Regions from separate parts of the Burkholderia torrens genome, predicted to be linked through region 1. Evidence: predicted binding sites of a transcription regulator. Region 1 holds the regulator's gene; each other region holds the start of a gene.
What was found. Region 1 encodes FNR, which switches genes on or off when oxygen is low (the NO sensors DNR and NnrR bind a similar motif). Its sites were predicted from a motif close to TTGATNNNNATCAA; they were not measured.
Positions count from the first base shown of each region.

Region 2: AC5LXX_RS24575 (TraR/DksA family transcriptional regulator) is a predicted target of FNR. The motif match lies at 4,017-4,030, and genes of this name have one in related genera.
Region 3: AC5LXX_RS23805 (universal stress protein) is a predicted target of FNR. The motif match lies at 7,774-7,787, and genes of this name have one in related genera.

Region 1 is NZ_OZ480212.1:3,153,574-3,163,201, forward strand. Features, by position in the region: gene AC5LXX_RS30365 (3-oxoacid CoA-transferase subunit A) at 1-254, opposite strand, end outside; gene pobA (4-hydroxybenzoate 3-monooxygenase) at 400-1,632, opposite strand; gene AC5LXX_RS30375 (LysR family transcriptional regulator) at 1,750-2,676, shown strand; gene folE (GTP cyclohydrolase I FolE) at 2,773-3,408, shown strand; gene AC5LXX_RS30385 (SDR family oxidoreductase) at 3,408-4,211, shown strand; gene epsC (serine O-acetyltransferase EpsC) at 4,261-5,181, opposite strand; gene AC5LXX_RS30395 (hypothetical protein) at 5,319-5,552, opposite strand; gene AC5LXX_RS30400 (DUF3005 domain-containing protein) at 5,832-6,239, shown strand; gene AC5LXX_RS30405 (universal stress protein) at 6,702-7,169, shown strand; gene fnr (fumarate/nitrate reduction transcriptional regulator Fnr) at 7,272-8,018, shown strand; gene AC5LXX_RS30415 (LysR family transcriptional regulator ArgP) at 8,067-8,960, opposite strand; gene AC5LXX_RS30420 (LysE/ArgO family amino acid transporter) at 9,071-9,628, shown strand, end outside.
Region 2 is NZ_OZ480212.1:1,841,337-1,850,964, reverse strand. Features, by position in the region: gene AC5LXX_RS24590 (Crp/Fnr family transcriptional regulator) at 370-1,152, shown strand; gene AC5LXX_RS24585 (undecaprenyl-phosphate glucose phosphotransferase) at 1,164-2,570, shown strand; gene AC5LXX_RS24580 (glycosyltransferase family 4 protein) at 2,724-3,896, shown strand; gene AC5LXX_RS24575 (TraR/DksA family transcriptional regulator) at 4,199-4,591, shown strand; gene polX (DNA polymerase/3'-5' exonuclease PolX) at 4,750-6,516, shown strand; gene ald (alanine dehydrogenase) at 6,571-7,686, opposite strand; gene AC5LXX_RS24560 (DUF3995 domain-containing protein) at 7,957-8,373, shown strand; gene AC5LXX_RS24555 (2'-phosphotransferase) at 8,386-8,574, opposite strand; gene AC5LXX_RS24550 (gluconate 2-dehydrogenase subunit 3 family protein) at 9,137-9,628, shown strand, end outside.
Region 3 is NZ_OZ480212.1:1,672,279-1,681,906, forward strand. Features, by position in the region: gene AC5LXX_RS23765 (universal stress protein) at 428-1,363, opposite strand; gene AC5LXX_RS23770 (amino acid permease) at 1,573-2,955, opposite strand; partial or broken gene AC5LXX_RS23775 (cytochrome P460) at 3,401-3,623, opposite strand; gene AC5LXX_RS23780 (SMI1/KNR4 family protein) at 3,886-4,161, opposite strand; gene AC5LXX_RS23785 (SMI1/KNR4 family protein) at 4,158-4,382, opposite strand; gene AC5LXX_RS23790 (HNH endonuclease) at 4,372-4,773, opposite strand; gene AC5LXX_RS23795 (DedA family protein/thiosulfate sulfurtransferase GlpE) at 5,112-6,137, opposite strand; gene AC5LXX_RS23800 (cupin domain-containing protein) at 6,323-6,829, opposite strand; gene AC5LXX_RS23805 (universal stress protein) at 7,186-7,656, opposite strand; gene AC5LXX_RS23810 (PAS domain S-box protein) at 7,977-9,628, shown strand, end outside.

The sequences.
Region 1 (9,628 bases):
TGCGAATCGCTCTGGCGCGGGAACGAGCAGATGATCTTGCGCACCTGCTTCGCCTTCAGCAGCGCCGCGAGGCCCGTCTCGCCGTTGCCCGCGTTGTTGTTGACGATCGTCAGGTCGCGCGCGCCCTGTTCGATCAGCGCGTCGATCAGCTCGGACGGCATGCCGGCCGTGCCGAAGCCGCCGATCATGATTGTCGCGCCATCGTGAATGTCGGCAACCGCCGACTGAAGCGATTCGAAAATCTTGTTGACCATGTCTCTTCCTGATACGAACCCGCGGCTCGATGCGCGGCCTGTCGAGGGGACACGCGCGTGCCGCGTGCCGCGCCGGAGGCCTTCGTCGACCCTCGGCTTTTGTTCGCTATTCGAACCTAGATTCGATTAGCGAACGATGGGCCGATCATAGGGTCGCGCACAGCGCGTTGTCAAGGCGGGTTCCCTCGGGGGCCGTCGCATCGTCGAACGGCAAGCCGACATAGTTTTCGGCGAGCGACTGCGCGGCGGCGCGCGAGCGCGTCACGTATTTCAGCTCGGCAAACTTCAGCCGATTGACGAACGGCGAGTCATCCGGCGACGAATGCAGCATGTTCGTCATGAAGTATGAGAAGTGCTCGGCGCGCCACACGCGTTCGAGGCAGGTCGCCGAATAGGTGTCGAGCGGCGTCGCGTCGCCCGTCCGGTAGCGTGCGCCGAGCGCGCGGGACAGCGCGCGGACGTCGGCCACCGCAAGGTTCATCCCCTTCGCACCGGTCGGCGGCACGATGTGCGCGGCGTCGCCGGCGAGGAACAGGCGACCGTGCTGCATCGTCTCCGACACGAAGCTGCGCATCGGCGTCACGCTCTTCTGCGTGATCCGGCCCTCGGTCGGCGTCCAGCCGGTGTCGTTCGAGAAGCGCGTGTGCAGTTCGTCCCAGATCCGCGTGTCGGACCATTCGGCGAGGTCTTCGTCGGGCTTGCATTGCAGGTACAGGCGCGTGACCGTCGGCGAACGCATCGAGAACAGCGCGAAACCGTTGTCGTGGTGCGCGTAGACGAGTTCGTCGAGCGACGGCGCCGCGTCGGCGAGGATGCCGAGCCACGCGAACGGGTAGACGCGCTCGAACGTATTCAGCCGCTCGGCGGGAATCGTCTGCCGCGCGATGCCGTGGAAGCCGTCGCAGCCGGCGATGTAGTCGCAGTCGATACGGTCCGCACGGCCGTCCGCATGCTTGAACGTGACGAACGGGTGTTCGCTTTCAACGTCGTGCAGCGCAACGTCGCTGACTTCGAAATGCATCTGGTGGCCGTGCTCGACGCCGGCCGCGATCAGGTCGCGCACGACTTCGTGCTGGCTGTAGACGGTGATCGCGCGCCCGCCGGTCAGTTCGGACAGGTCGATACGGTGACGCTGGCCGTGGAACAGCAGCTCGATGCCGTGATGTTCGAGCCCTTCGCGGCGCATCCGGTCGCCGAGGCCGGCTTCGTTCAGCGTGTCGACCGTGCCCTGCTCCAGTACGCCGGCGCGGATGCGGTTCTCGCAGTATTCGCGCGAACGCGCTTCGACGAGGATGGAATCGACGCCTTGCAGGCGCAGCAGATGGGAAAGCAAAAGGCCGGACGGACCGGCGCCGATGATGGCGACTTGGGTGCGCATTGTTCGTCTCCAGAACTTTGGTTCGAGTAATGGAACACATTTGAGCGCTTTCCCGACTATGCGGCAACGCGATTCAGGAGATATGTTGTATACGTTTTGGAGATACCGGCCCCGGCGATGGAAGCGCTCGATCTGAACCTGATTCCCTACCTCGTCGCCCTCGACGACACGCGCAACGTGAGCCGTGCGGGCGACCTGCTCGGCGTGAGCCAGCCGCGTGTGAGCACGGCGCTCGGCCGGCTGCGCGAATACTTCGGCGATCCGTTGTTCGTGCGCACGTCGCGCGGGATGGAGCCGACGCCGCGCGCGCTCGCGCTGCTGCCGGCCGCCCGCGACGCGCTCGCGCAGATCGAGCGCGGCCTCGTCGCGCCGCACGACTTCGACCCAGCCGCGAGCACGCATACGTTCTCGATCGCGCTGTCGGACGTCGGCGAGATCGTGTTCCTGCCGAAGCTGCTGCAGGCGTTCGCGACGCGCGCGCCGCACGCGAACCTGCGCTCGGTCTCGCTCGCGCATGACGAAGTCGGGCGTGGGCTCGAAGCCGGTTCGATCGATCTCGCGGTGGGCTACTTCCCGGATCTCGACGGCAACAACTTCTTCCAGCAGCGGTTGTTCACGCACCGGTTCGTCTGCCTCATGCGGCGCGGCCATCCGTTCGAGCAGGCATCGCCGTTCACGGTCGAGCAGTTCCTCGCGTGCGGGCACGCGGTGGTGCGCGCCGAAGGCCGCAGCCAGGAGGTGCTCGAGAAATATCTCGCGAAGCAGCGCATGCAGCGCCGCGCGGTGCTCGAGACGCCGCACTTCATGAGCCTGCCGTTCATCCTGAGCCGTACCGACCTGATCGCGACGGTGCCGCACGCGATCGGCTATGCGTATGCGGCCGAGCACGCGTTCATCGTGCCGGTCGAGCCGCCGCTCGCACTGCCGCGCTTCGACCTGAAGCAGCACTGGCACCGCAAGTACCACAACGATCCGCGCACCGCGTGGCTGCGCGGCGTCGTCGCATCGCTGTTCAACGACGAGCAGGACGAATGGCCGAAGTGACGAAGCACGAGCGGCAGGCCGCACGCACGACCCGCGAAAGCATGAAACAATGGCCGGATATCGGCCGCCGCTGACGGCCTTCGATGGAGCCACTACATGGGTAAAGGAAAGAAAACCGCGCAGCCCGAGCCGACCGCGTCCCGGCCGAGCCGTGAAGAAGCGGAAGACGCCGTCCGCGTGCTGTTGCGCTGGGCCGGCGACGATCCCGCACGCGAAGGGCTGATCGATACGCCCGCCCGCGTCGTGCGCGCGTACGAGCAGTTCTTCGCCGGCTATGCGCTGGAGCCGCGCGACATCCTCGCGCGCACGTTCAGCGAAGTCGACGGTTACGACGAGATGATCGTGCTGAAGGACATCCGCTTCGAGAGCTACTGCGAGCACCACATGGTGCCGATCATCGGCCGCGCGCACGTCGCGTATCTGCCGAACCATCGCGTGGTCGGCATCTCGAAGCTCGCGCGCCTCGTCGACGCATTCGCGAAGCGCCTGCAGATCCAGGAAAAGATGACCGTGCAGATCGCCGACACGCTGTTCGACGTGCTGCAGCCGAAGGGCGTCGGCGTGATCCTCGAAGCCGCGCACCAGTGCATCTCGACGCGCGGCGTGCACAAGCCGGGCGTCGAGATGGTCACGTCGCGCATGCTCGGCACGTTCCGCACCGATCCGTCGACGCGGCGCGAATTCCTGTCGATCGTCGCCAATCCTTCTTCAGTCAACCTGACGAATACCTGATGGAGCAGACGAAGCAAACGGCGCACGCGCCCGTCGTGCTCGTGACCGGCGCCGCGCGCCGGGCCGGGCGCGCGTTCGCCGAGTATTTCGCGAAGCATGGCTATCGCACCGCGGTGCACTACGACCGTTCGGCCGATGCCGCGCAAGCGGCCGCCCGTTCGATCGCCGAGCGCGGGCACGATTCGGCGGCGCTGCGGGCCGACCTGTCGGATGCCGCACAGATCACCGCGCTGATCGACCAGGTGTATGCGCGCTTCGGGCGTCTTGACGTGCTGGTCAACAATGCGTCGGTGTTCTGGCAGGACCATTTCCCGAGCTTCGACCTCGCGGCGTTCGACCAGGCGTGGGCCGTCAACTGCCGAGCGCCGATCCTGCTCACGCGCGCGTTCTACGAACGGGCGCGTGCGGCCGGCACGCAGGGCGTCGTCGTGAACGTGGTCGACCAGAAGATCAAGGAAAACTTTCACCGCGACCACTTCAGCTACACGGTCGCCAAGGCCGCGCTCGGCAACCTCACGCAGATGCTCGCGCTGTCGTCCGCGCCGGTGCTGCGCGTGAATGCCGTGTTCCCCGGGCTGATGCTGCCGAGCGACGACCAGACGCAGGCCGACTTCGAACACGCGAGCCGCGCGTCGACACCGCTCGCGCGCATCGCCGGCCCAGACGACGTCGCGAGCGCGATTCTGCTGCTGACCGGCAATGCGTACAACGGCGTGGATTTCGTCGTCGATGCGGGGCAGAACCTGATCCGCGTCGACCAGGACGTGCTGTACAAGCACCGCTCGCCGGACGGCAAGCACTGACGCGCACGGCGCGCGCCCGTGCGAACGGGGTGCGCCGCCGCGCGCCGCGTTACGGCTTCTCGGCGCTCCCGCCTTCGCGAACCTTGCCCTGCGCGACGCTCGTGCCCGGCGGCACGCTGTGCGTGAGCCACACGTTGCCGCCGATCACCGAGCCGCGCCCGATCGTCACGCGGCCGAGAATCGTCGCGCCCGCGTAGATCACCACGTCGTCCTCGACGATCGGGTGGCGCGCATTGCCCTTGACCAGCGCGCCTTCGCCATCCGCCGGGAAACTCTTCGCACCGAGCGTGACGGCCTGGTACACGCGCACGCGCTCGCCGATGATCGCGGTTTCGCCGATCACGACACCGGTGCCGTGGTCGATGAAGAAGCTCGGGCCGATCTGCGCACCCGGGTGGATGTCGATGCCGGTGGCCGAGTGGGCGATTTCATTGATGAATCGCGCGAGCAGCGGCACACCGAGCCGGTGCAGCGCGTGGGCAAGGCGATGGTGCATCATCGCCAGCACGCCGGGGTAGCAGAGCAGGATCTCGGTGATGTGTTGCGCGGCCGGATCGCCCGCGTACGCGGCCTGGATATCGCTGACGAGCAGCGCGCGCACCGCCGGCAACTGCCGGCCGAATTCGCGCGCGATCTCGAACGCGCGTTCGTCGAGCTCGGCGAACGGCGTATCGGCATGCTCGGGCAGGAACGGCAGCGCACGGCGAATCTGCTCGGACAGGATGCGCAGCGTGCTTTCGAGCGTGTGGCCGACGTAGTAGTCGACGCTTTCGTCCGTCAGGTCCGGCGCGCCGTAGTGCGTCGGAAACATCGACGCGCGCAGGCCGGTCACAATCTTGCAGATCGCATCGCGCGACGGCAGTTCACGGATACCGCGCGGATGGCGCGTGCGATGGAGTTCCTCGCGCGACTCGCGCAAGCCGGCGACGATTTCTTCGAGGCCCCACTGACGGGCGGGTGATGTCGACATATGCCAATGCGGGCGGCCGCGCTTGGTCGCACGGCCGCTAATAAAGTGACGGGTTCCACAAGATTACCGCGTTTTTTGCTCGCGGGCGGTACACCGGGGATCGGCCGGACGGCCGGCGTGGCGCGAGCACGGCGGCGTCACATCGTGATACTGCTCGCGTCGATCCATCGCACGGCCCAGTCGCGCGCGTGCGCGATCGCGTCGCCTTCGTCGTTGAACTGGAGCTCGATCGGAAAAAAACGGTTCGCAACGAGCTCCCCGTCGCTCGATCGGGAGATCACGACGTAGGGCTTGAACGAACCATCGCTGGCGCGCGCGGGCGCGCAGTTCAACAGATAACCGCGGTGCGTGAAGGCAGTAGTCGCTTGCATGAATCCGCCACCTCTAGTCCCTTGCTTTGTTGTTCACTACCCGTCTTTAAGGGTGCTGCGGCGCCCCGGCGCGGGCAGAGGCGGCGAGACTGCATCCCCTGTCGCCGCTTCGCAGGAAAAGAATCATACTCTGTAGAAAACGCGTCTTCTAGCTGAAATAAATCATGACAAATCAGTGCGCGTCGCGCGACCGCGGCGATCGCCCGCGCGCCTTTTCCCGTCGTGCCCGGAACGGGATTTGCTTCGATCCGGAGCGTTTTCGCCGCCAGGAGAGCCGCGATGGAATCATCCGGTCAAACAGGTCGTGTGCATCCGCGCAGCGTCGAGCTCGACAACGACGACACGCACGACAGCACAGTCGACACCGACGGCAAGAACCGCGAGGCGTCGCACCTCGCCGGCGGCGGGCCGATCTCGCCCGACCAGATCACGCGCAGCAACGCGTCGCTCGTCAATGCGATGCCGGAAGCCGGCGACGGCTTCGCCGGCTTCGACAGCCGACCCGGCGGCAACCATCCGGCGTTCGCCCTGCGCGCGGGCTACATGGTGATCGAGAAAGGCTTCGACGCGCCGGCGCCGGGCAACGCGCTGTTCGGTCCCGTTCACAGGATGTACGGCAGCACGTACTGGCCCGGCCACGGACGGCGGCCGGAACGCATCATCGAGCTGACCGCCGTGCCGAGGTAGCCGGCGCGGCGTTTGAATCGATCGTTCGTTCGCGTGCCGGCACCGGCGGCAACCGATGCCGATGGATCGGCGTGCGCGATCGACCGATGCTCGAGTGAACGATTTCACGCATCGGCATCGGCGGCTTCATGCACGCCGCGAATCGTGCCGATGCACATGCGTTGATCGAAGTCATGCCGAAACGGCGCGATTGCGATTGAATGGCGATACGTGCGGTGCATCGATGCGCGTACCCATGCAACGCGTCATGCCGCTGCCTGCTCATGCGTTCCCGCCCGCCGACGCGAACGGCGACCACGACCGAGCCACGCACCGCACGTCGCGCGACGCAGCCACGCGCCCCGACGAGTACCTCACTGCAAAGTCCCCGCCGTTGGTTTACTCTGCCTCGCAGCATCGCGCATTGCCCAGCCTGATCGGCCATCCGGCCGACTTCGTTTCAACTCGCCACTCGGAGACACTATGTACAAGCGTATTCTGGTTGCCGTCGACGGCAGCGACACGTCCCGCCACGCGTTCGATGCCGCGCTGGCGCTCGCGAAAGCGCACGGCGCAGAACTGCAGCCGTTCTACGTCGTCGAGAACGCCGCGATCTACTACAACGTGCCCGGCTACGATCCGTCCGTGCTGCGCGATCAGCTCGTCGCGCAGGGCAACGAACTCGCGCAGGATTTCACGAAGCTGATGCAGGCCGCCGGCGTGAAAGGCGAAACGCGGCTGAACGAAGCGACGTCGATCAACGATGTGTCGTCGCTGATCCTCGACGGCGCGAAGGCGTTCGGCGCCGATCTCCTCGTGCTCGGCACGCACGGCCGCCGCGGGTTCCGCCGCCTCGTGCTCGGCAGCATCGCCGAGCAATGCGTGCGGCACGCCACGCTGCCCGTGCTGCTGATTCCGGCGGCCGCCAACGTCGACGAACCCGCCGCCTGACGGCATCCGGCATGCGCCGCCGGTCGCGACGTTTTGTCACCCGACAGCGGCAACTTGCGGTGGGACAATGATTCCGTCGATTCAACGCCGGAGTAAACGATCATGCTGACGCCCGTCGCCACACGTCCCGCCGCCACGCCTCATGCCGGTAGCTGGGCGCCTCGCCAGGCCGCGCACTGCTCGTCATGCGCAATGCGGCACCTGTGCATGCCGCAGGGCCTGGCACCCGAAGCACTCAACCGCCTCGAGTCGGTCATCTGCGCGGCTCGCCCCGTCAAGCGCGGCGAAGCGCTGTTCCGCGAAGGCGACGCATTCGACAACCTGTACGCCGTGCGCTCGGGTTCGCTGAAAACCGTCGCGACGCGCCATGACGGCCGCGAACAGGTCACGGGCCTGCATCTCGCCGGTGAAGCGCTCGGCCTCGACGGTATCTGCGACGACACCCACCCGCGCACCGCGGTCGCGCTGGAAGACAGCTCCGTCTGCGTGATCCCGTACAGCGCGCTGAAGACCCTGTGCTCCGAAGCCGGCTCGATGCAGCTGCGCATGCACAAGCTGATGAGCGAACAGATCGTGCGCGAAACGTCGCAAACGATGCTGCTCGGTTCGCTGAATGCCGAGGAGCGCGTCGCCGCTTTCCTGCTCGACGTGTCGTCGCGCTACCTGAAGCGCGGTTACTCGCCGTCGGAATTCAACCTGCGGATGACGCGCGAAGACATCGGCAGCTATCTCGGCATGACGCTCGAAACGGTCAGCCGCACGCTGTCGAAGTTCCAGAAGCGCGGCCTGATCGAAATGCAGGGCCGCCACGTGCAGATCGTCGACTTCGACGGCCTGCAGCACGTCTGATCCCGCGCGGCGCGCACGGCTCGCGCGCCGCCTGCATCGCACCCCGAATCAATCGAGAAACAGCGCGGCGCGCGCCTTCAGCGCCGCGCTGAAGTCGTCGAGCCAGCCGATCGACAGACGCCAGCTCTGCCAGTAGAGATCGATGTCGACGGTCCGCCCGCGCGACATGTCCACCAGCTCGCCCGCCGCCAGTTGGCGATCGACCATCCGGTCCGGGCACATCCCCCATCCCAATCCCGTTTCGCATGCGCGCAGATAACCCGCGACGTGCGGTATCCAGTGCTGCGGCGGATCGAGATCCGCGCGTGTCACGCGCCGGATGAAACGCGCCTGCAGCCCGTCCTTCGGATTGAACATCACGCACGGCGCGCGGCGCAGCGCGTCGCGCGTGATGCCCGCACCGAAATAGCGTTCGTAAAACACCGGCGAGCACACCGCGCGATAGCGGATGCGCCCGAGCCGCTCGGAGCGGCATCCCTGGATCGGCTCGGCCTGCGCGGTCACGGCGCCCTGCACGCTGCCGTCGCGAATGCGCGACGCCGTGTAATCCTGGTCGTCGATCACGAGGTCGAGCAACGTCTCGCGCTCCGTGCAGAACGGCCCGACCGCGTCGATGAACCACGTCGCGACGCTGTCGTCGTTGACGGCCACGCGCAACGTCGGCCACGCGCTCGCGATCTGGCCCGGCAGCGCCGGCATCCGGCCGCCCAGTTCGGCTTCGAGCAACTGCACGCGCTCGGTATGCCGGCACAGCAGCGCACCCGACGTCGTCGCGACGCACGGCTGCCCGCGCTTGACGAGCACGCTGCCGACGCGCTCCTCCAGCAGCTTCACGCGCTGCGACACGGCCGACGGCGTGACATTCAGCTCCTTGGCCGCCCGCTCGAACGAACCGTGCCGGATCACGGCCGCGAGGGCATCGAGCAACGCGTAGTCGAGCATTAGATTTCCTTAATCCGCATTAGGTGAATTAGCTTCTCTTATTCTCATGCTGACCGCAGACTAGCGCTACCCGATTCATTCGTCTACTGCTTCCACCGCTGCCCATCATCATGAACTGGCTCGCTTTTTCCCACGGCGCCGCCCTGTGCGGTTCGCTCATCGTCACCATCGGCGCACAGAACGCGTTCGTCCTCCGCCAAGGCATCATGCGCGCGCATGTCGGCAAGATCGTGCTGCTGTGCGCGGTGTCCGACATGATCCTGATCGGCGCGGGCGTCGGCGGCGCGTCGGTGCTCGTCGAACGCTATCCGACCTTCGTTCATGCGGTGCTGTACGTCGGCCTCGCGTATCTCGCCTGGTTCGGCATCAACGCGCTGCGCCGCGCGTTCAAGCCGGGTCACGCAACGCTCGACGTGCGCGGCGACGCGGTCGCGCCGCCATCGCAAGGCGCGCTCTCGATCGTGCTGATGACGCTCGCGTTCACCTGGCTCAATCCGCACGTGTATCTCGACACGTTCCTGCTGATCGGCACGGCCGGCGCACGCGAGCCGGAAGGCGCGCGGCTCGCGTTCGCGATCGGCGCGATGACGGTCAGCGTCGTGTGGTTCCTCGGGCTCGGCTACGGCGCGCGACTGCTGGCACCGTGGTTCCGCAAGGCCGTCGCGTGG
Region 2 (9,628 bases), 1.3 Mb from region 1:
AGCCTCATGGTTCCGATTCCATTGCCCCGATTCCTTACATCTGAATTGATCAGTCAAATCACAGGCTGTGTCCGTCGCCCGCAGAGTGTCCGGAAATGAGACGTTTTTTATGTGGCGAGGTCGAATATTCGGGCGATCTAAATCAAGCGTGATTCATATATTAAGGATGGACGGGTATTGGCACGTAAATCGCTTATTCGAATTCGCGCGTCGAAACGGGACGTCGACTCGATCCGGCGATAACAAGCCGATGACCAGTCGGAATCAGGGTTGTGGGCCGCAACCACTGTCAACGTCCGGGCGCGCATCGCGATAACGAGTTCCGTGCTTGCGGCTGCACGCGGCACGGACAATAAAAGGGATACAGACATGCTTCATCTTCACTCGAGCTACACGGCGAACGCCATCCTCGATGCCCTCCCGGAGGACAGCATTCGCACCATCGCACCGCATCTGGAACTGGTCCGGATCAAGGCCGGGATGCTCGACCGGGTCGGTGAGCCGATGCGCCATCTGTATTTTCCGACGACGTCGATGATGTCGGTGCAGCACCTGATGGAAGACGGTGCGATGGTCGAGGTGGCGGTGGTCGGCCGCGAAGGCGTGGTCGGCCTCGGGACGCTGGTCGGCGGCGTCGCGGCGTCGAGCCGGGTCGAGGTGCGCATCGGCGGGATGGCGTATCGCGTGCCGAGCTGCGTGATGCGTGCCGAATTCGAGCGATCGCCGCAGACGTACCGGCTGCTGCTCAACTACTGCCAGGCGACGATGGCGCAGATTTCGCGCAGCGCGCTGTGCAACCGGCATCACTCGGTCAGCGAGCAGTTGAGCCGCTGGCTGCTGCTCGCGCACGACCGCATCGACGGCGACGAACTGCCCGTCACGCAGCAGACGATCGCGAACATGCTCGGCGTGCGGCGCGAAGGCGTGACGGAGGCGGCCGGCAACCTGCAGGAAGCCGGGCTGATCCGGCAGCGCCGCGGCCGCATCACGGTGCTCGACCGCGACGGTCTCGAACATCACGCGTGTGAATGCTACGACCTGATTCGAGCCGACTATCGCCGCTTGCTCGGGGCGCGCGGGAATACGAGGCAGGCGCCGCTTCGCCCGCGCATGCCGGAGGTGCGTGGCGGATTCCCGGCACATGGTGCGTAACGATGCAGTCGATGTCCGGTGGAACGAATACGATGCGGCGCGCCGCGATCGCGGCGGTCGACGTCGTGCTCGTCCTGGCGGGGGCGCTTGCGGCACAGGCGGCATCCGGCCTGGCGTGGCGCGAGCTGTCCGATGCGCAGCGCGGCGCGATCGCGCTGCTGTGCGTGCTGACGGTGGCGCTGCTGCCGCGCTACCTGCGCACCGTGCGCGGCGGCGTGGCGGTGCAGGGCGGCGCGCACGTGCTGACGCAGACGCTGGTGGCGGTCGTCTGCGCGAGCGTGCTGACGGTGGCCGGCACGATGTGGATCATGAATCGCGGCGGCACGGTTACGACACGCTGGATCGTGCGCACGGTGCTGGCCGGCGACGCGACGTTGCTGCTCGGCCGTGCCGCGCTGCTGGCATGGGTGCTGACGCGCAACGACCCGCGGGCGCGGCAACGCCGTGTTGCCGTGGTCGGCGCAACGGCATACGGGCGCGTGGCGGTCGAGCGGATGCAGCTCGCCCCGAACGGCCCTTTCGTGGCAGCGTGCGTCTTCGATGACGACGCGCCGGCCGCCGCGGGCGGCATCGGCGGCGTGCCGGTGATCGATGACTGGACCGCGTTGCGCGACATGATTCGCGGCGGCGAGATCGACGAGGTGTGGCTCACGCTGCCGATGTCGCACGAATGGCGGATCCAGCGCATCGTGCGCGAGTTGCGCGACGAATTCGTCGAACTGAGGCTGTTGCCCGACGTGCGGCAGATGGCGGTCGTCGATCGCTCCGCGACCGACGTGCTCGGCATGCCGGCGATCAATCTCGCGACCACGCCGAGCTCCGCGCCGGAGCTGTGGGCGAAGTTCGCGTTCGACCGGCTGTTCGCGTTCGGCGTGCTGATTCCGTTGCTGCCGCTGCTGTCGATGCTGGCGGTCGCGGTCAAGCTGTCGTCGCCGGGGCCCGTGCTGTTCAGGCAGCGCCGCAAGGGCGTGGACGGCCGCGAGTTCGACATCCTGAAGTTCCGCACGATGCGCGTGCATCGCTCGCAGCCGGGCGTCGTGCGGCAGGCGTCGCGCAACGATGCGCGCATCACGCGCGTCGGTGCGTTCCTGCGGCGCACGTCGCTCGACGAGCTGCCGCAGTTCTTCAACGTGCTGTTCGGTCAGATGTCGGTCGTCGGGCCGCGCCCGCACGCGATCGAGCACGACGATCTCTACCGGCAACTGATCGACTGCTACATGTACCGCTATCGCGTGCGTCCGGGCATCACCGGATGGGCGCAGGTGAACGGCTATCGCGGCGAGACGCGCAAGGTCGAGGCGATGGCGGCCCGCGTGAAGTTCGATCTCTTCTACATGCAGAACTGGAGCTTCTGGTTCGACATGAAGATCATCCTGCTGACGATCCTACGCGGCTTCATCGGGCGCAACGCTTTCTGAGGATAGCGAAGCGTCCGGAAAGCCGTGCGTTGTGCGGTCGAACGTACCGACCGGAACGACGGCGGCAGACACACTGACTGCACATCAGCATTCCGCGCCGCGGAGTGTCCGGCGGCGCTTCGTCGCGCCGCAGCCATCGGAACAGTCACGATCATGTCAACGTCGATTCGGGAGCGAAGCGCACCGGTACTTCAGGAAGCGCGCGCGGAACGGGGCGTCGGCACAGCCGCGCACACCGTGCGGCTGCGCCGCCTCGCAATCAACGGGAAATTCACCGCGCAGCGCATGACGGGCGTCCAGCGCGCCGCATACGAACTGACTGCCGAACTCGCGCGCATCGCGAATGCCGGCGACGAACCGTCGCTCGTCGTGCCGTCCGATCACGATCCGGCGGCGATGCCGGCCGGCGTGCGGTCGCAGACCAGCGGGCGACGGCGCGGCCCGCTGTGGGAACAATGGACGCTGCCGCGCACGACACGCGGCCGGACGCTGCTGAGCTTGTGCAACATCGGCCCGCTGACGAAGCGCGATCAGCTGCTGATGATCCACGATGCGGCAATCTTCGATCTGCCGGCCGGCTATTCGCTCGCGTTTCGTCTGTGGTACCGCTTCGCGTTCTCGATCCTGAAGCGGCGCGCCCGCCATATCGTGACGGTGTCGCATTTTTCGCGGGCGCGGCTCGCCGCGCGGCTCGGCGTGCCGCCGGCACGCCTGTCCGTCGTGCCGGGTGCCGTCGACCATATCGACCGGATCGATGCCGATCGCGGTGTGCTGTCGCGCCTGGATCTCGAGACGGACGGCTACGTGCTGTTCGTCGGGTCGCTCGCGCCAGGCAAGAATCTCGTGCGCGCGCTGGCCGCGATCGCGTTGATGCGGGCGTCGCACCCGACGTTGCGCTTCGTGATCGCGGGCGGCGCCAATGCAAAGATATTCGGTGTGCGTGAAGCTGGCCTGCGCGAAGACGATCCGTACGTCACGTGGGCCGGTTATGTGACTGACGGCGAGCTGAAGGCGCTGTACGAACACGCGGGATGCTTCGTTTTTCCGTCGTTGTACGAAGGATTTGGCCTGCCGCCGCTCGAGGCGATGCGGTGCGGTTGCCCCGTCATCGTGTCGCACGAGGGTTCGCTGCCGGAAGTCTGCAGCGGGGCGGCGCTGTTCTGCGATGCCTATTCGCCCCCGGATATCGCTGCGTCGATCGCTCGCGTGATGGACGATCCCGAACTGCGTGCGCGGCTGCGCACGATGGGCCGCGAGCATGCGCAGCAGTACAGCTGGCAGCGCTCGGCGCGCGCGTTGCTCGAGATCGTCCGTGCCGATGCCTGACGGGCGCTGACGCCGTCCGGCCCGACGGCACGATCGATACCGGCAGTGTCTGCGTCGGACGAAACCGGCGTGGACGCGTTTTCGCGTCCGTCCCCGATTTTCGGGCGCGCGGCCGGCAAGCTGATTCGGGTCAACACACGCGTGTTCAATGGGTTTATCCTGCGTCGAATGCGTCCTGCGCTTCGTGCTGCCGGGCGCACCCCCGGACGTGCGGCGCAGGCGGTGACGCCTTTGCGCCGCGCACCGGCGCGACACCGCGCGCCGCACTTTTTCGCGCGGAACCCGGAACAGGAGACACGGCCATGGCGCTCGACCAACAACAATGGCAGACGCTGAAACAGCGGCTGAACGAGAGCGAGCAGGCGCTGCGTGCGGAGATCCGCACGAGCGAGGACCATCGCGCGTCGGAATCCTATGCGGACCTTGCCGGCGCGGCGCCCGACGAGGGCGACGAGGCGAACGCGGATCTGTTCGTCGACGTCGATCATGCATTGATCGGCATGAAGCTGACCGAACTGCGTGCAATCGGCCGCGCCCAGCAGCGGATGCGCGACGGCAGCTACGGCGAATGCATCGATTGCGACGGCTCGGTGGGCTACGAGCGCCTGCTGGCGCGCCCGAGCGCCGAACGCTGCACGCATTGCCAGTCGATCTACGAGCGGCAATACGCCACGACACCGCGCGCCTCCCTCTGACGTCGCGGCCGCAACGGCGCTGCGCGCGCTGCGCGGCGGGCGTACGATGAAGGCAGTGCGCCCGCGGCGTCGACATGCTCTGACACGCGGTGCCGGGCGCGCAGACGCCGCCGCGCCGGCGCACGGCGCCATCCACGTGGAAGGGAGCCACGCCGACCATGCCGATCCACAATGCCGAGTGCGCGGCCGTGTTCGCCGAGATCGCCGACATGCTCGAGATCCAGGGTGCCAATCCGTTCCGCGTGCGGGCCTACCGCAACGCTGCACGGACGATTGCCGACTACGGCCGCGATATCCCGACGATGATCGCGCACGGCGACGATCTCGGCAAGATTCCGTCGATCGGGGCCGATCTCGCGTCGAAGCTGCGCGAGATCGCCGCGACCGGCACCTGCGAACTGCAGCAAACGCTGCGCCATGCGTTGCCGGGCGCGATCGTCGAGTTGCTCGACGTGCCGGGGCTGGGCGCGAAACGCGTGAAGGCGCTGCATGATGCGCTGCACGTCGATTCGCTCGAACAGCTGCGGGCCGAAGCGAAGAACGGGCACGTACGCGAACTGCCGGGCTTCGGCGCGAAAACCGAAGCCCATCTGCTCGACGCGATCGACGATCGCCTGCAGCGCGAACCGCAACGCTTCCTGCTGCCCGATGCCACGCAATCGCTGATGCCGTTGCTCGACCGCCTGCGCGCGGTCGCGGGCGTCGGCAACGCCGTGCCGGCCGGCAGTTTCCGCCGTCGCCGCGAAACCGTCGGCGATCTCGACATTCTCGTCACCGCACGCGACCCGGCCGCCGTCGCCGATGCGTTCGTCGGCTACGGTGACGTGGCGCGCGTGCTCGCGCACGGCAAGACGAAGTCGAGCGTCGTGCTCGCGAGCGGGTTGCAGGTCGACCTGCGCGTCGTCGATGCCGATGCGTTCGGCGCGGCACTCGTCTATTTCACGGGATCGAAGGCGCACAACATCGCACTGCGCAGGATCGCCCAGGCCGGCGGGTTGAAGATCAACGAATACGGCGTGTTTCGCGGCGACGAGCGGATCGCCGGCGACACGGAGGCGTCGGTCTACGCCGCCATCGGGCTGCACGAGGTGCCGCCCGAATTGCGCGAGAATCGCGGGGAGATCGACGCGTCGCGCGCCGGCACGCTGCCGGCGCTGATCGAGCGCAAGCATCTCCACGGCGACCTGCATGCGCATACCGACGCGTCGGCCGGCCGCGACAGCCTGCGCGCGATGGCGGAGGCAGCCCGTGCGCGCGGGCTCGCGTATCTGGCCGTGACCGACCGCGCGCCGAACGCCGGCCGCAGGCGCAGCGATTTCGACTGGCTCGCGCGGCAGCTCGACGAGATCGATCGGGTCAATGCGTCTTTCGACGATTTCGTGCTGCTCAAGGGCGTGGAAGCCGGCATTCACGAGGACGGCAGCCTCGACGTGCCCGATGCGATGCTCGGCCGGCTCGATCTCGTGGTCGGCGCGGTACGCGACGGCTTCGACCTGTCGCGCGACGCGCAGACCGATCGCATGCTGCGCGCGATGGACCATCCGCATTTCACGATTCTCGCGCACCCGACCGGCCGTGTGCTCGGCGAGCGCGATGCATGCGAACTCGACGTGCCGCGCGTGATCGCGCAGGCCGCGGCGCGCGGCTGCTTCGTCGAACTCGATGCACAGCCGCGGCGGCTCGATCTGCCCGACATCTGGTGCCGGGAGGCCGCGAAGGCCGGCGTGCCGGTCGCGATCGGCTCGGATGCATGCAGCGCCGGCGAACTCGACAACCTCGCGTACGGCGTCGATCAGGCACGGCGCGGCTGGCTGACGCGGCCCGACGTGCTGAACACGCGCACGCTCGCGCAACTGCGGCCGTTGCTGGCACGGACGATGGGCAAGGGCAGCGGGACGAAGCGGAACCGGTCGAAGGGCGCGTGAGCGCGGCCGGCAGGGTCATGCCGCCCGCCGCGCGTTCACGTCATGCCGGCAGGGTCATGCGAGCACGCCAGTCGCCGGCACATAAGGCAGGCCGAGCGCCTGCGCGACCGCTTCGTACGTGATGTGCCCGTCGCAGACGTTGAGGCCCGCGCGCAGATGGGGATCGTCGGTCATGGCCTGCTTCCAGCCCTTGTCGGCGAGCGCGAGCGCATGCCCGAGCGTCGCGTTGTTCAGCGCGAAGGTCGACGTGCGCGCGACCGCGCCGGGCATGTTCGCGACGCAGTAGTGCACGACGCCGTCGACGACGAAGGTCGGGTCCGCATGCGTCGTCGCATGCGAGGTCTCGAAGCAGCCGCCCTGGTCGATCGCGACGTCGACGACGACCGCGCCCGTGCGCATCGTCGCGATCATGTCGCGCGTGACGAGCCGCGGCGCCGATGCGCCCGGCACGAGCACCGCACCGATCACGACGTCGGCATCGCGCACGGCTTCGTCGACCGTATGTGCATTCGAACAGACGGTCGCGATCCGGTTGGCGAACACGAGGTCGAGCTGGCGCAACCGGTTCACGTTGTTGTCGAGCACGGTGACGCGCGCGCCGAGGCCGACCGCCATCTGCAGCGCACCGGTGCCCACCACACCCGCGCCGAGCACGACGACGTGCGCGGCCGGCACGCCGGGTACGCCGGCCATCAGCAGGCCGCGGCCGCCGCGCGGGCTTTCGAGGTGGGTTGCCGCGACCTGGATCGACATGCGTCCGGCCACTTCGCTCATCGGCGCGAGCAGCGGCAAGCCGCCGCCGGGACCCGTCACGGTTTCGTACGCGATGCAGACCGCGCCGGATTCCACGAGCGCGGCGGCCTGGCCGGGATCGGGCGCGAGATGCAGATACGTATAGAGGATCTGGCCGCGCCGCAGCATCGCGCATTCGGCCGGCTGCGGCTCCTTGACCTTGACGATCATGTCGGCGCGCGCGAAGACTTCGTCGGCGTCGTCGCTAAGCGACGCGCCGGCGGCCGTGTAGTCGTCGTCGAGCAGGCCGATCGCGGTGCCCGCGCCGCGCTGCACGAGCACGCGATGGCCGTGCCGCACGAGTTCGTGCGCGCTGGCCGGCGTGAGGCCGACGCGATATTCGTGGTTCTTGATCTCCTTCGGCACACCGATCAGCATGAGTCGCCTCCATGGCCTTCGTTATCGTTGTCGTGCGAGCGGCATGCCGACCGCAGTACTGGAATAACAGGGTAGTAGCGCGCCAAGGGAAGTCAAGCGGCCGGCCCGTGCGGTAGTCGCGCGCACTGCATCGCACCATGCGCTGCGACGGGTTGCGACCGGACGTCGCAATGCACGCGATGCCGGGTTTCGGTATCGTCATGCGTGGCGCGGGCCGGGGCCGCGTGCCGGGTCCTTCCGGCAGAACAACAAGACAAGGACACTACCGACATGACCGGTGCGTATTTCAGCGTGCCGACGCTTTGTGCGATCGCGCTCGTACATGCCTACTGGGCGTTGGGCGGGCGGCTCGGCAAGCGTGCGGCGATTCCGGAACAGGATGGCGTGCCGCTGCTGCGGCCGACCGCCATCGGCACGCTTGCTGTCGCGGCGGCGCTGTTGGGCGGCGCGTGCGTGGTGGCCGCGCGTGCCGGCTGGCTGGGGCGCAACGCGTATCCCAATGCGATCGCGTTCGCGGTCGTTGCGTTCGCACTGATCTTCGCGGTGCGCGCCGTCGGCGATTTCCGTTACGTCGGCTTCTTCAAGCGGATTCGCGGGTCGCGTTTCGCGCGGATGGATTCGCTGTGTTACTCGCCGCTGTGTGCGGCACTGGCGCTGTCGATCGCGTCGATGTTCTGGCCGTGGTGACGGGCGGGCGATTCAGCCCGCCTGCGTATCGATCGGCGTGATGCATTCGGCCGGCACGGCATCGGTCAGCCAGACGCCGTTTTCGGCGACAAGGAACGTGTGGTCCTGCAGGTGCATGCGCGGCGCATCGACCTCGAGCATCACCGACACGCCGTAGCGCGCGCCGACTGCCCGTGCTGTCCGGATGTCGGCCGACGCCATCACGCGGTGCCGCGTCGCTGGACAGAGACAGCCATCTGACATCTCCAGCGCGGAACAAACGCCTGTCCGCTGCCTTCATCCGTCTGCCATTGCGCCATCCTTGCGCATTCCGGCTTCCTGATTTTTTGATTGTTGCGATTTTCGATGCATTGAATTGCATCGAACCCCCTCGTAATGGAACCGGTTCCATATATAATTCGCGGCACTCGTCGCCCAGTGCTCGAAAGAGGGTCGTGCACGTCTCGCTTGCCGTCGGCAAACGCGGCGTCTAAGTTGAAACAGGGTCATGGCGATGAGGGGCAGATACCGGAAGAAAGGCGGTATTTGTCTGATGATAGGGCCCGATAAGAGGTCGATCCGTGCGGCGCTGCCGAAACCGACGCGCCGCGCGGCTGCATGAAGTCGCCGCTGCGCATCGCGCGGCCGGCGCCCGCATCGAGGTTGTTCGCAGCACACGAAAGAACAGGACGGCTGGCCGCGTGCGGCATGGCTGCCATACCGGATACGACGCATGCGGAGTGCGCGCGTCCGGACCCCGATCCCCAACGATCAACATCCGACCATGTCCACGCCACCTGACAAACCCAACTCGCGCCGCCGTTTCCTGCGCACGTCGGTCGCGCTCGTGCCGATCGCGTCGGTCGCCGGCTGCGACCTGCGTTCGTCGTCGCCGTCCGCGACGACGGCCGGCAACGCGCCCGCCGCATCGTCCGGCGCCGAACGTGCCCCGTACAAGCCGACCTTCTTCGATGCGAAGGAGTGGGCGTTCGTCCAGGCCGCGGTCGACCGGCTGATCCCGGCCGACGCCGAAGGCCCCGGCGCGCTCGAATCGGGCGTGCCCGAATTCATCGACCGCCAGATGGAGACGCCGTATGCGCACGGCGCGACGTGGTACATGCAGGGGCCGTTCCAGCAGGGCGTGCCCGAGCTCGGCTACCAGTTGAAGCTGGTGCCGCGCGACATCTACCGGCTCGGCATCGCGGCCGTCAACCGCTTTTGCGAAAAGGCGCACGGCAAGGCGTTCGCGGATCTCGATGCAACGACGCGCGACACC
Region 3 (9,628 bases), 1.5 Mb from region 1:
CTTCGCCGCGATCCGTCTCGACGCGATCGCGCGCTCCTGCGCGCCGTCCTGAACGGCCGCATTCAAAACAATACCTGCGGGGAAAGTGATCCGACGGGGCCAGCCACGCGGAAAGCGGACGGGGTGCGAGCACCCCGCCCGTCCTCCAAGGCAGCCGTCGGCTGCCTACCCTCGTGCCAGAGAGTTCTCGGTCGGATGACACGCCATGCAAGCGATGGCGCGGCTCCTGTAATCGACGTGGCGACTCGAATGCGCGCTCGATCCCGATCTGCCGGATCAGCGGTTTCGATGCTTGCGTGCGGCTGTCGTCGTACGTGCACGACAGACCGTCGCGATCGCCGGATGTTCCTTCACTGTCTCACGCGATGCGCATGCCGTTTCTGATGCAGGTCAATCGACCTCGGCTTTGTACGCGATGCCGCGCCGTTCACGCCGCGCCGCGCACGAGCAGCACCGGCACTTGAGCGAGGTGTGCCACGCGGCGTGCGACGCTGCCGATCAGCCAGGCGGCGATGCCGCGCCGGCCATGCGTGCCGACCACCAGCAGTTCCGCACGCCAGTGCACGGCATCGCGCATCAGCGCGTGGGCCACATCGTCGCTGGTCGGACGCGTTTCGACGACACCACGCTTGGTCGGATTCCCGGTCGCGTGGAACAGTGGCGCGATCTTCGCCAGCGCATCGTCGCCCTCCGCACGGTACGCATCCTCGAGCGCGCGCACCGGCACGATATCGGTCAGACGAACCGCGCGATCGATCACGTAGGCGGCGTACAGCAACGTCGTCGGTGCCGCGAAACCGAGGCCGACGCGCGCCGCGTGCAGCGACGGTTCGCTGCCGTCGATCGCGAACATCAGCCGCTGCAGCGCGCCATCCGACGGCCGTACATAGGCGGCCGGCACGATCAGCAGCGCGCAGCGCGCGCGCTTCGACAGCGTGTCGGACATCGCGCCTTCGATGAGCCGCAGCAGCCCGTGATGCGGATTCGCGCCGACCACCAGCGCGTCCGCCTGCCATGCCGACGTGTCGTTCACCAGCGCATCGGCGACCGTGCCGCCCGTGACCGACGTATCGACGATGACCTTCTCGACCTCGATGCCGCTGTCGGCAAACAGTGCGGCGATCCGCGCGTTGACGGCGTGCGCTTCGCCCATCATCTCCTCGCGCGCCGACGTCAGCAGTGCGTCGACGCGCGGGATGTCGGGCAGGACGAGGCGCGGGTTGTCGATTGCGCAGACGATGCGCAATCGCATGCCGGGACGCAGCAGCGTGCGCGCGTAGCGTGCGGCGGACAGCGATTCGGGCGTGGGATCGACGGCCAGCGCGATCCGTTCGAGCGGCGGGATGGAATGGGCAGACTGCATGGCGAAAGCCTCCGTGCGTGCGCGTCGTCGCGGAACGACGACGGGAGCCTCGCGTGGAAGCGGCGCGCGGCGGCCGGGCAGCCGCCGCGGTCGCAGGGATCGGCGGGTAGCCACGCGAAGCGCGGACAAGCGATTCGTTCAGCATAGGTCGTCCTGCCCGCCCGCGCATGATCGCGATCAACGATCGCGCGGCGCCCTGCGCTCGCCGCTTACGACTTCGTCGGGACCGACGCGGCCGGACGGTTCGCGTAGAACAGTGCATACGCGATGCCGAGCAGCGCGATCCACACGGGCCCGATCACGAGCGCGACGCGCGTGTCGGGCGTGAACGCCATCAGCACGACGACCAGCACGAGAAAGCCGAGCGCCACGAACGAGCCGAGCGGATAGAACGGCACGCGGATCGGCAGGCGCGCGATCTTGTCGGCCGACAGCGTGCGGCGAAAACGCATCTGCGCGATCAGGATCACGCACCACGTCCAGATCGCGCCGAACGTCGACACCGACGTGAGCCACGTGAACACGTGCTGCGGCGCGAGATAGTTGAGCAGCACGCCGATCAGCAGCAGCGCGACCGACACGATCACGCCGTACACCGGCACGCCGCTGCGGTTCACGCGGCCGAGCATGGCCGGCGCCTGCCCCTGCTGCGCGAGGTTGTAGAGCATCCGCGCGGTGCTGAACAGGCCGCTGTTGCACGACGACAGCGCCGCGGTCAGCACGACGAAGTTGATGATGCCGGCGGCAGCCGGAATGCCGAGCCGCGAGAACGTCATCACGAACGGGCTGCCCTGCGTGCCGATCTGGTCCCACGGATAGAGCGACATGATCACGAACAGCGCGCCGATATAGAAAATCAGCACGCGCCAGAACACCGAGTTCACGGCCTTCGTCAGCGACTTCTCGGGGTTGCGCGCTTCGCCGGCCGTGAGGCCGAGCATCTCGACGCCGAGATACGCGAACATCACGATCGGCAGCGCGGCGATCACGCCGTTGATCCCGTTCGGCATGAAGCCGCCGTGCGACCACAGGTTCGAGATGCCGGTCGCGACACCGCCGTTGCCGATGCCGAACGCGATCATCAGCCCGCCGCCGATGATCATCAGCACGATCGTGACGATCTTGATCAGCGCGAACCAGAATTCGAATTCGCCGTACAGCTTGACCGCGATGAAGTTCACCGAGCCCATCGCGATGAGCGCCGCAAGCGCCCAGATCCAGTTCGGCACGCCCGGGAACCACATGTGCATGTAGACGCCGACCGCGGTGATTTCCGCCATGCAGGTGACGATCCACACGAACCAGTAGGTCCAGCCGGTCAGGTAGCCGGCGAGCGGCCCGAGGTAGTCGCGGGCGTAGCGGCTGAATGCGCCGGCGACCGGATTGGTGATCGCCATCTCGCCGAGGGCGCGCATGATCAGGAAGATCGCGATGCCGCCCAGCAGGTAGGTCAGCAGGACGGCGGGGCCGGCGGTGCGGATCGCGGTGGCCGAGCCGAGGAACAGGCCGACGCCGATCGTCGCGCCGAGCGCCATCAGGTTGATGTGCCGTTCTTCCAGCCCGCGGTGCAGCTGGTCTTCTGGTTGTTTCAAGTCCGTCTCCTGGCAGCCGCGAGCGGGCCGCCGTCATTGTGTCGATGTCAATGCGCGACCGTTCATGCCGATTTTTTGGCAACCGAAAACGAAATAATCCCTGTTGTCGATTTCTGAATGAGAAATGACATGAATGTTGCGTCAATCCGATCGGAATCGCCGCGGATTATCCGTCATTCCCGGAACAATCCGGAAAACGGATCGGGCCTTTCACGGAATACGCCCGTGCGGCCCGTGTGGCGCGGCTGTGCGCGTGTCGGGCGACAACGGGATCAATCGATTTCGGCGTGAACGAACACGCGTCGAATGTGCGCGGTCAGGCGCACGCAATATGCAGGCGGGATTATAGGGAGGATGAGAGGTTTCACGCCAGCCGATTTTCTTGTAAATCGCCAAGCGTGAAACTGGAAACAGATTTCGAATGCGCGCGGTGTCACGCGCGCATTTACTTCGACAACGTCGCCCGCACCGTATATTCGCCTTCGAGCGCCCCGCGTTCGCACGAAATAGCGCGACGAATCCAGATCGGCCGACATCGGCTCGACCGGATAACCGTGCTTTTCCCATGCATCGAGCCCGCCCTTCAGCGCGCGGATGTTGTGGATCATTTTCTTGCGCTGCATCTTCGCGATCAGGCGTTTCGCGGCCGTTTCGTTCGGGGACACGCAAGAGGACCTGAGCACCAAGCCCGACGGGAAGTGTACCTATCAACTGTGCTGCATTGGGGATGCTGTGCTTGTCGGTCTTGTTCGACGTTTGCACGCGCAGCAGCGGCGCGATCGGCTGGCGTGGGCGCTTGTTGTGCGCATACTGCAAGCGAAACCAAGGCCGTAATCGGTAGGGCCGTCAGCCGCATAGGCGTCTTCATTATTTACTATTCCCGCAGCGTTATTTTCAGAAAAATCTATAATTTAATTCCAAAATTCATCTTCAATCATCCTTCAAATTCTTTAGAAATTCCGGGTCTACCCAAACACTCTTAACTCGGGCTGGATCGAGATAAACTTCTTCAGCCTTGAATGGGCGAAGGGAATCCAAAAACACAATCAATGAATTCGCAACCTTCGACAAAGCCTCATATCCAGGAACTTCATGATCCCAGAAATAAATACACCCATAGTCGCCATCATGTAGCGACATGCAAACATAGTTCCCGCCTTCTGCATGAGCAAATGGGAAGTAACCCGAAACATCAGCTTGCTTCATATATCCGATATTTCGAGCAATTTCCTCAAAAGGAATAAATTGACTAATTCCAGCCCCGCCTCCACCCGGAAGATCAATTGCATTCGAGTCAAAATAAGCCCATTCAATTTTTTCAGAATTTCTATATATTCCGATGGAAGCGATCTTCCAATTTCGCGCTCGACCTTGGCAATATCTTCAAGTGTCGGCGCGGTCAGTGCTTTGCGAGTCTTAATAATCATCATTTAGCTCCTGGTGATGGCTTGAGAACGGCAGAGCCGCCGTATGGCGAATCGCGTCATGCAGGTCTCGCGGAATCAGCAGCATCGTCTCGGCGTTTTCGACGTGATGCCATACATAGCCACTGGGCGTTTTCTTAAAGCCTGCAGCCTGATTTGAGAGTGCAGCATCTTTATTGTAGTCCCCGGTCAAATCGACGACATCGACTTGCGCCTTCGCGTACGGTGCGAAGGCGGGGAATCCCTGTGAGTTGAACTTGACACCTTTTGGATACTTCTGCTGAATCTCGGGCGAGTCAGAGCGACAACGCCTCTCATGCATGTCGCGATTGCGAAACGGCGCTCGCAATTGGTCCCCTCTTATCCACTGCGCGATCCTAGCAGAAGCGATCACCGCACACTGTCAGAAATGATTAGTGCGACGCGAGGAGCATTGGCCTTCCCTGCTCCAACAGCCGGAGGTTTTAAAAAATACTGAAGAATTAATATTTTTATAATGTTTTCAGATTGTTAATTCTGAGGCGGGACGCGATTTTATTGAGATAGGTGCGACGCAGTTTTAGACGCGGTGTCAATCGGCCGATCGCGGCCGGATGCTCATGATATTGTTGGTCGAACGATTACGAGATAAGAGGCGATAGTGCCGCAAAATTTGCTCGTCAAAAATATATAAATCAAGATGGGGGGGAAAATATGCGCTCTCGAGCGCCGAAACCACCAACGCTGGCTGCATCACTTCGATAATGTCGCCCGCACCGTATATTCGCCTTCGAGCGCCCCGTGTTCGGGACGCACGAAATACCGCGACGAATCCAGATCGGCCGGCATCGGCTCGACCGGATAACCGTGCTTTTCCCATGCATCGAGGCCGCCCTTCAGCGCCCGGATGTTGTGGATCATCTTTTTGCGCTGCATCTTCGCGATCAGACGCTTGGCCGTGGCCTCGTTCGGGCACACGCAATAGACGACGATCGGCCGTTTCAGCATTTCCGGGTCGAGCAGGTCCGGCGAATCGAGATCGACCGGCACCGCGCCGGCGATCCGGTACGGCTCGCGCTCGCGGATCGCTTTCGGCCGCGCATCGAAGATCAGCGGCGGCTCGTCCGACGTCATCATCTCGACGAGTTGCGGCGGCGAAATGCGCACCTGCGCGAGATAGCGGCGGAACTGCACGCGGCGCACCCAGCGGTACAGCAGGAACGTGATGAAGATCGCGAGGAACGCGTCAAGGATCGTGCCGCCGCTCGCGCGCACCCACAGCACGAACTGGACGATCTGGTCGTGAATGGCCGCGCCGCCGATCAGCCAGAACGCGGCCCACAGCGACGCGCCGGCCAGGTCCCAGAACAGGAACACGCCGACGCCGATCGCGGTCGTGCCGAGCAGCGGCGCCGACACGAGGCCGAGGCCCGGGAGGAACTTGGACAACACGAGCAGCGGCGCGCCGTATCTTTCGAATACGTTACGGGCGAAGCGCAGCGTCGTGTCGAGCGACAGCGAGAAGCGCACGAGGCCGTTCAGCAGGCGCCGGCCGCGCGTGCGGCCCATGAAGAACCACAGCGAATCGGCGAGCATCGTCGCGCCGATCGCCGCCGCGAACATGCTGACCCATGACGCCTGCCCCATTGCCGCCATCGTGCCGCCGAGGATCAGCATCGGCACGGCCGGCACCGGCACGCCGAGTTGCGTGATCAACACGCTCGCGAACACGGCCCACGGGCCGAGCGACGATGGAATAGCGATGGGAAAGTGCCACACGGCGGCGCTCCTGGAAGACATGCGGGCCGCGCGACAGGGCCGTCGGTACGGCGGCGCAACGGCCGCCGCGGCACGTCCGCGACCGACCGGTGCATCCTGCGCATTCTAAACGGGTTTGGCCTCGACCGCGCGGAACACGGGAGATCGGCACGGGCTTTGCGCGCGGCGTGACGCGACCGTGACCGTCACACGTCGGAGCGCTGCGCGAGCCGCGCGACGTGTTCAGCGTAGTCGGGAAACGCGGCAGCCAGCGCGGCCGCATCGGCCAGCTCGAATTCCGCGAACTCGAAGCCCGGCGCCACCGTGCAGCCGACGAGCGCGACATGCTCGGGCGACGCGCAGCGCGCGCCGAACCAGCTCCCGGCCGGCACGACCGCCTGGAACACCGTGCCCGGATGCGTGAGCGGGTTGCCGAGCCGATGGATCGTCAGCCCGTCGTGCTCGTCGAGCACCCAAACTTCGATCGGGTCGCCCGCATAGAAATGCCAGACTTCGTCGGAACGGATCCGGTGCCACGACGAATACGCGCCGTCGCACAACAGGTAGTAGATCGCGGTCGACGCGGCGCGTGGCGCACCGTCGGCCGGACGCACCACCGAATCGGTCGCGCGGTAGGTTTCGCGGAAATAGCCGCCTTCGGGATGCGGCTGCAGGTCGAACTGGCGAATCAGGTCGGAGGCGGAGATCGGCATGGCGGATGACGTCGGTAAGGTAGAAAACCGGCATCCGGCAGCCGGCCGGGTTCACATCACCCGTTCGACCGGTTCCAGCCGGATGCTCCTGCGTCGATCGCCGCGGCCATGCGCGCGGCGAACAGGCGGACACCGGTCGATGCTGCCAGAACTGCATGTCGGGATGCAACCGTGCGCGTGCAATCGCGGGCATGCGGGTGCGTCACGAGCGCCCGCTTCCGGCTCGCCGCGACAGGCGCGCTTTCACGCGATGCGCCGGTCAGCGCGTCGCGCGTTGAATCGGGCAGACAGCCAGCGGATGGGCGCTGCTGCGTGCCACTCACGGCGGCGCATGCCGCTGCGCCGCACCGCATGCGCTACGCGGCCGCCGTCGCCCCCGGCTCGTTGTGGCGAACCAGCAGCACGGGTCGGTCTGCCGCGCGCAGCAGCGATTCCGCGACGCTGCCGAGCAGCAGCCGGCGCAGGCCGTGACGGCCGCTCGTGCCCATCACGATCAGGTCCGCGTCGGCTTCGGCCGCCGTGCGCATCAGCACGGTGGCAACATCCTCGCCGTACGCATCGAGCGCACGCACGGTGCCCGTCACGTGCTGCTGCGCGAGCACCGCTTTCGCGTCGTCGAGCACCGGCGTCACGGCATCGGTCGCGGCCGCATCGCGGTCGCGCTCGGCCGCGAAGCCCGCATCGACGTCGACGAGTTGCGGCCGGTGCTCGACGACATACGCGCAGGTGACCTCACCGCCCGACGCCGCCGCGATCCGGATCGCCTCGTTCAGCGCGAGACGCGCGCTCGGGCTGCCGTCGAGCCCGACGAAAATCCGCTTGTACATGGTCCGTCCCTCCGACCGGGCACGCGTCGCGCATCGCGCCACGGCGGCCCGTTATCGCAAGCCGGCCCGGTGCCGGCTTGCCTGCCGAACAGTCTGCCCCACGTGCCGACGCGCCTGTTGACGCGCGTCAAGCGCGGCCGGCGTGCCCGCTGCTTCACACCGTTCGCCGCAATTTCAGCTGACCCTATTACAAAAAACATGTAAAGCGCGCACAATTTCATCTTGAAAACAGACGTTGCACGCAGCCGGTGCGAGTTTCCCCCGGTTTTGCCGCGCGGCCCGAGTGCCCGGGCCGCCAGAACGACAGTAATGATCATTGAATGACCGCCGGTGGAACCCCGACGCGTGACGCCCCAGGGCCCACGCGCCTCCAGACCATGTTACGCCAGCCGCTCGCGGCTGGCGTCGTCGCGCTGTGCGCCGGCGCCGTGCTGTCGCTCGGCGTTGCGCTGCTGGTGCGCGAGCAGTGGCAAGGCGCCGTCCATACGCGCTTCGAACGCCGCACCACGCACGTGACCGCGATGCTGCGCCACGAGCTGCAGTCCGGCGTCGCCGTGCTCGAAGGTGCACGCGGCGCGTTCGGTCTCGTCCCGGGCATGACGCCCGAGCAATGGCGCCGCTATGCGGAGACGCTCGATCTCGACAGCGCCCGCTCGCCGGTCCGGCAGATCGGCTATGCGCCGCTGTCGCCCGCCGCCCGCAGTGCCCTCGCCGGCGCGAAGCCGTCGCCGGCCGGTCCGCTCGCGGCCGCGACGCTCAGCGCGCCCGCGTCGAATTCGCCGGTCGTCCGCTTCGGGGCGTCCGACGCGGCGCCACTCGCGCGCGCGCTGCAGAGCGGCGACATCGCGCTCGGCGTTCATCCGGCCGACGACGATACTTCCCGCGACGCCCGCACGCTGACGCTGTTCCTGCCCGTGACCACGTCGCCGCATGCGGCCGTCACGCCGTCCGGCACGCGTGAGGCCGGCGTCGACGGCATGCTGTTCGCGGCACTGAGCCCGCGGCGCCTGGTCGAGCGCGCGCTCGACGCGGAACGCGGCATCGACCTGTGGATGACGGCCGGTGGCGATCCGCGCGCGATCGTCAGTGTCGAGTCGACGACCGACGAAGCGTCGGCATCGCCCGACCTGATGCGGCGCACCGACGTGCTGAATTTCGGCGGCACCGCGTTGACGCTCCGCTACTCTGCCGACGGCCGCCCGAGCGCGACCGGCGCACAGCGCGCGGCCGGCACCGTACTCGCCGCGGGGCTGATCGCGTCGTTCGCGTTCGCGGCGCTCGTCCATGCGTTGCTGCGCGGCCGGTCCGATGCCGGCGCGAGCACCCGCGGCATGCTCAACGAGGCGCGGATGATGGGCATCATCCGTTCGTCGATGGAAGCGATCATCACGATCGACGAGAAGCAGACGGTCGTGATCTTCAATCCGATGGCCGAGCAGGTGTTCGGCGTGTCCGCGATGGAGGCGATCGGCGCGCCGCTGTCGCGCTTCATCCCCGAGCGGTTCCGCGCCGCGCACGCGAAGCACGTCGACCAGTTCGGCGTGACGGGCGTGTCCGAGCGGCAGATGGGCCGCCAGCGCGTGCTGTTCGGGCTGCGCGCCAACGGCGAGGAATTTCCGATCGAGGCGTCGATCTCCCAGATCCGCGACGCGTCGGGCAAGCTCTACACCGTGATGCTGCGCGACATCACCGAGCGGCAGCGCGCCGATAACGCGCTGAAGCAGTCGCGCGAAGAATTGCGCGAATTGTCGGCGAACCTGCAGAACGTGCGCGAAGAAGAAAAGACGCGGATCGCGCGCGAGCTCCACGACGACCTCGGCCAGCAGCTCACCGCGTTGAAGATGGACCTCTCGGTCGTCGAGCAGCAGTTGCGCGTGCCCGGCCGCACGCAACCCGACGGTGATGTGCAGACGCACCTGCAGGGCATGCGGCGACTGATCGACGCGACGGTTGCGTCGGTGCGGCGCATCGC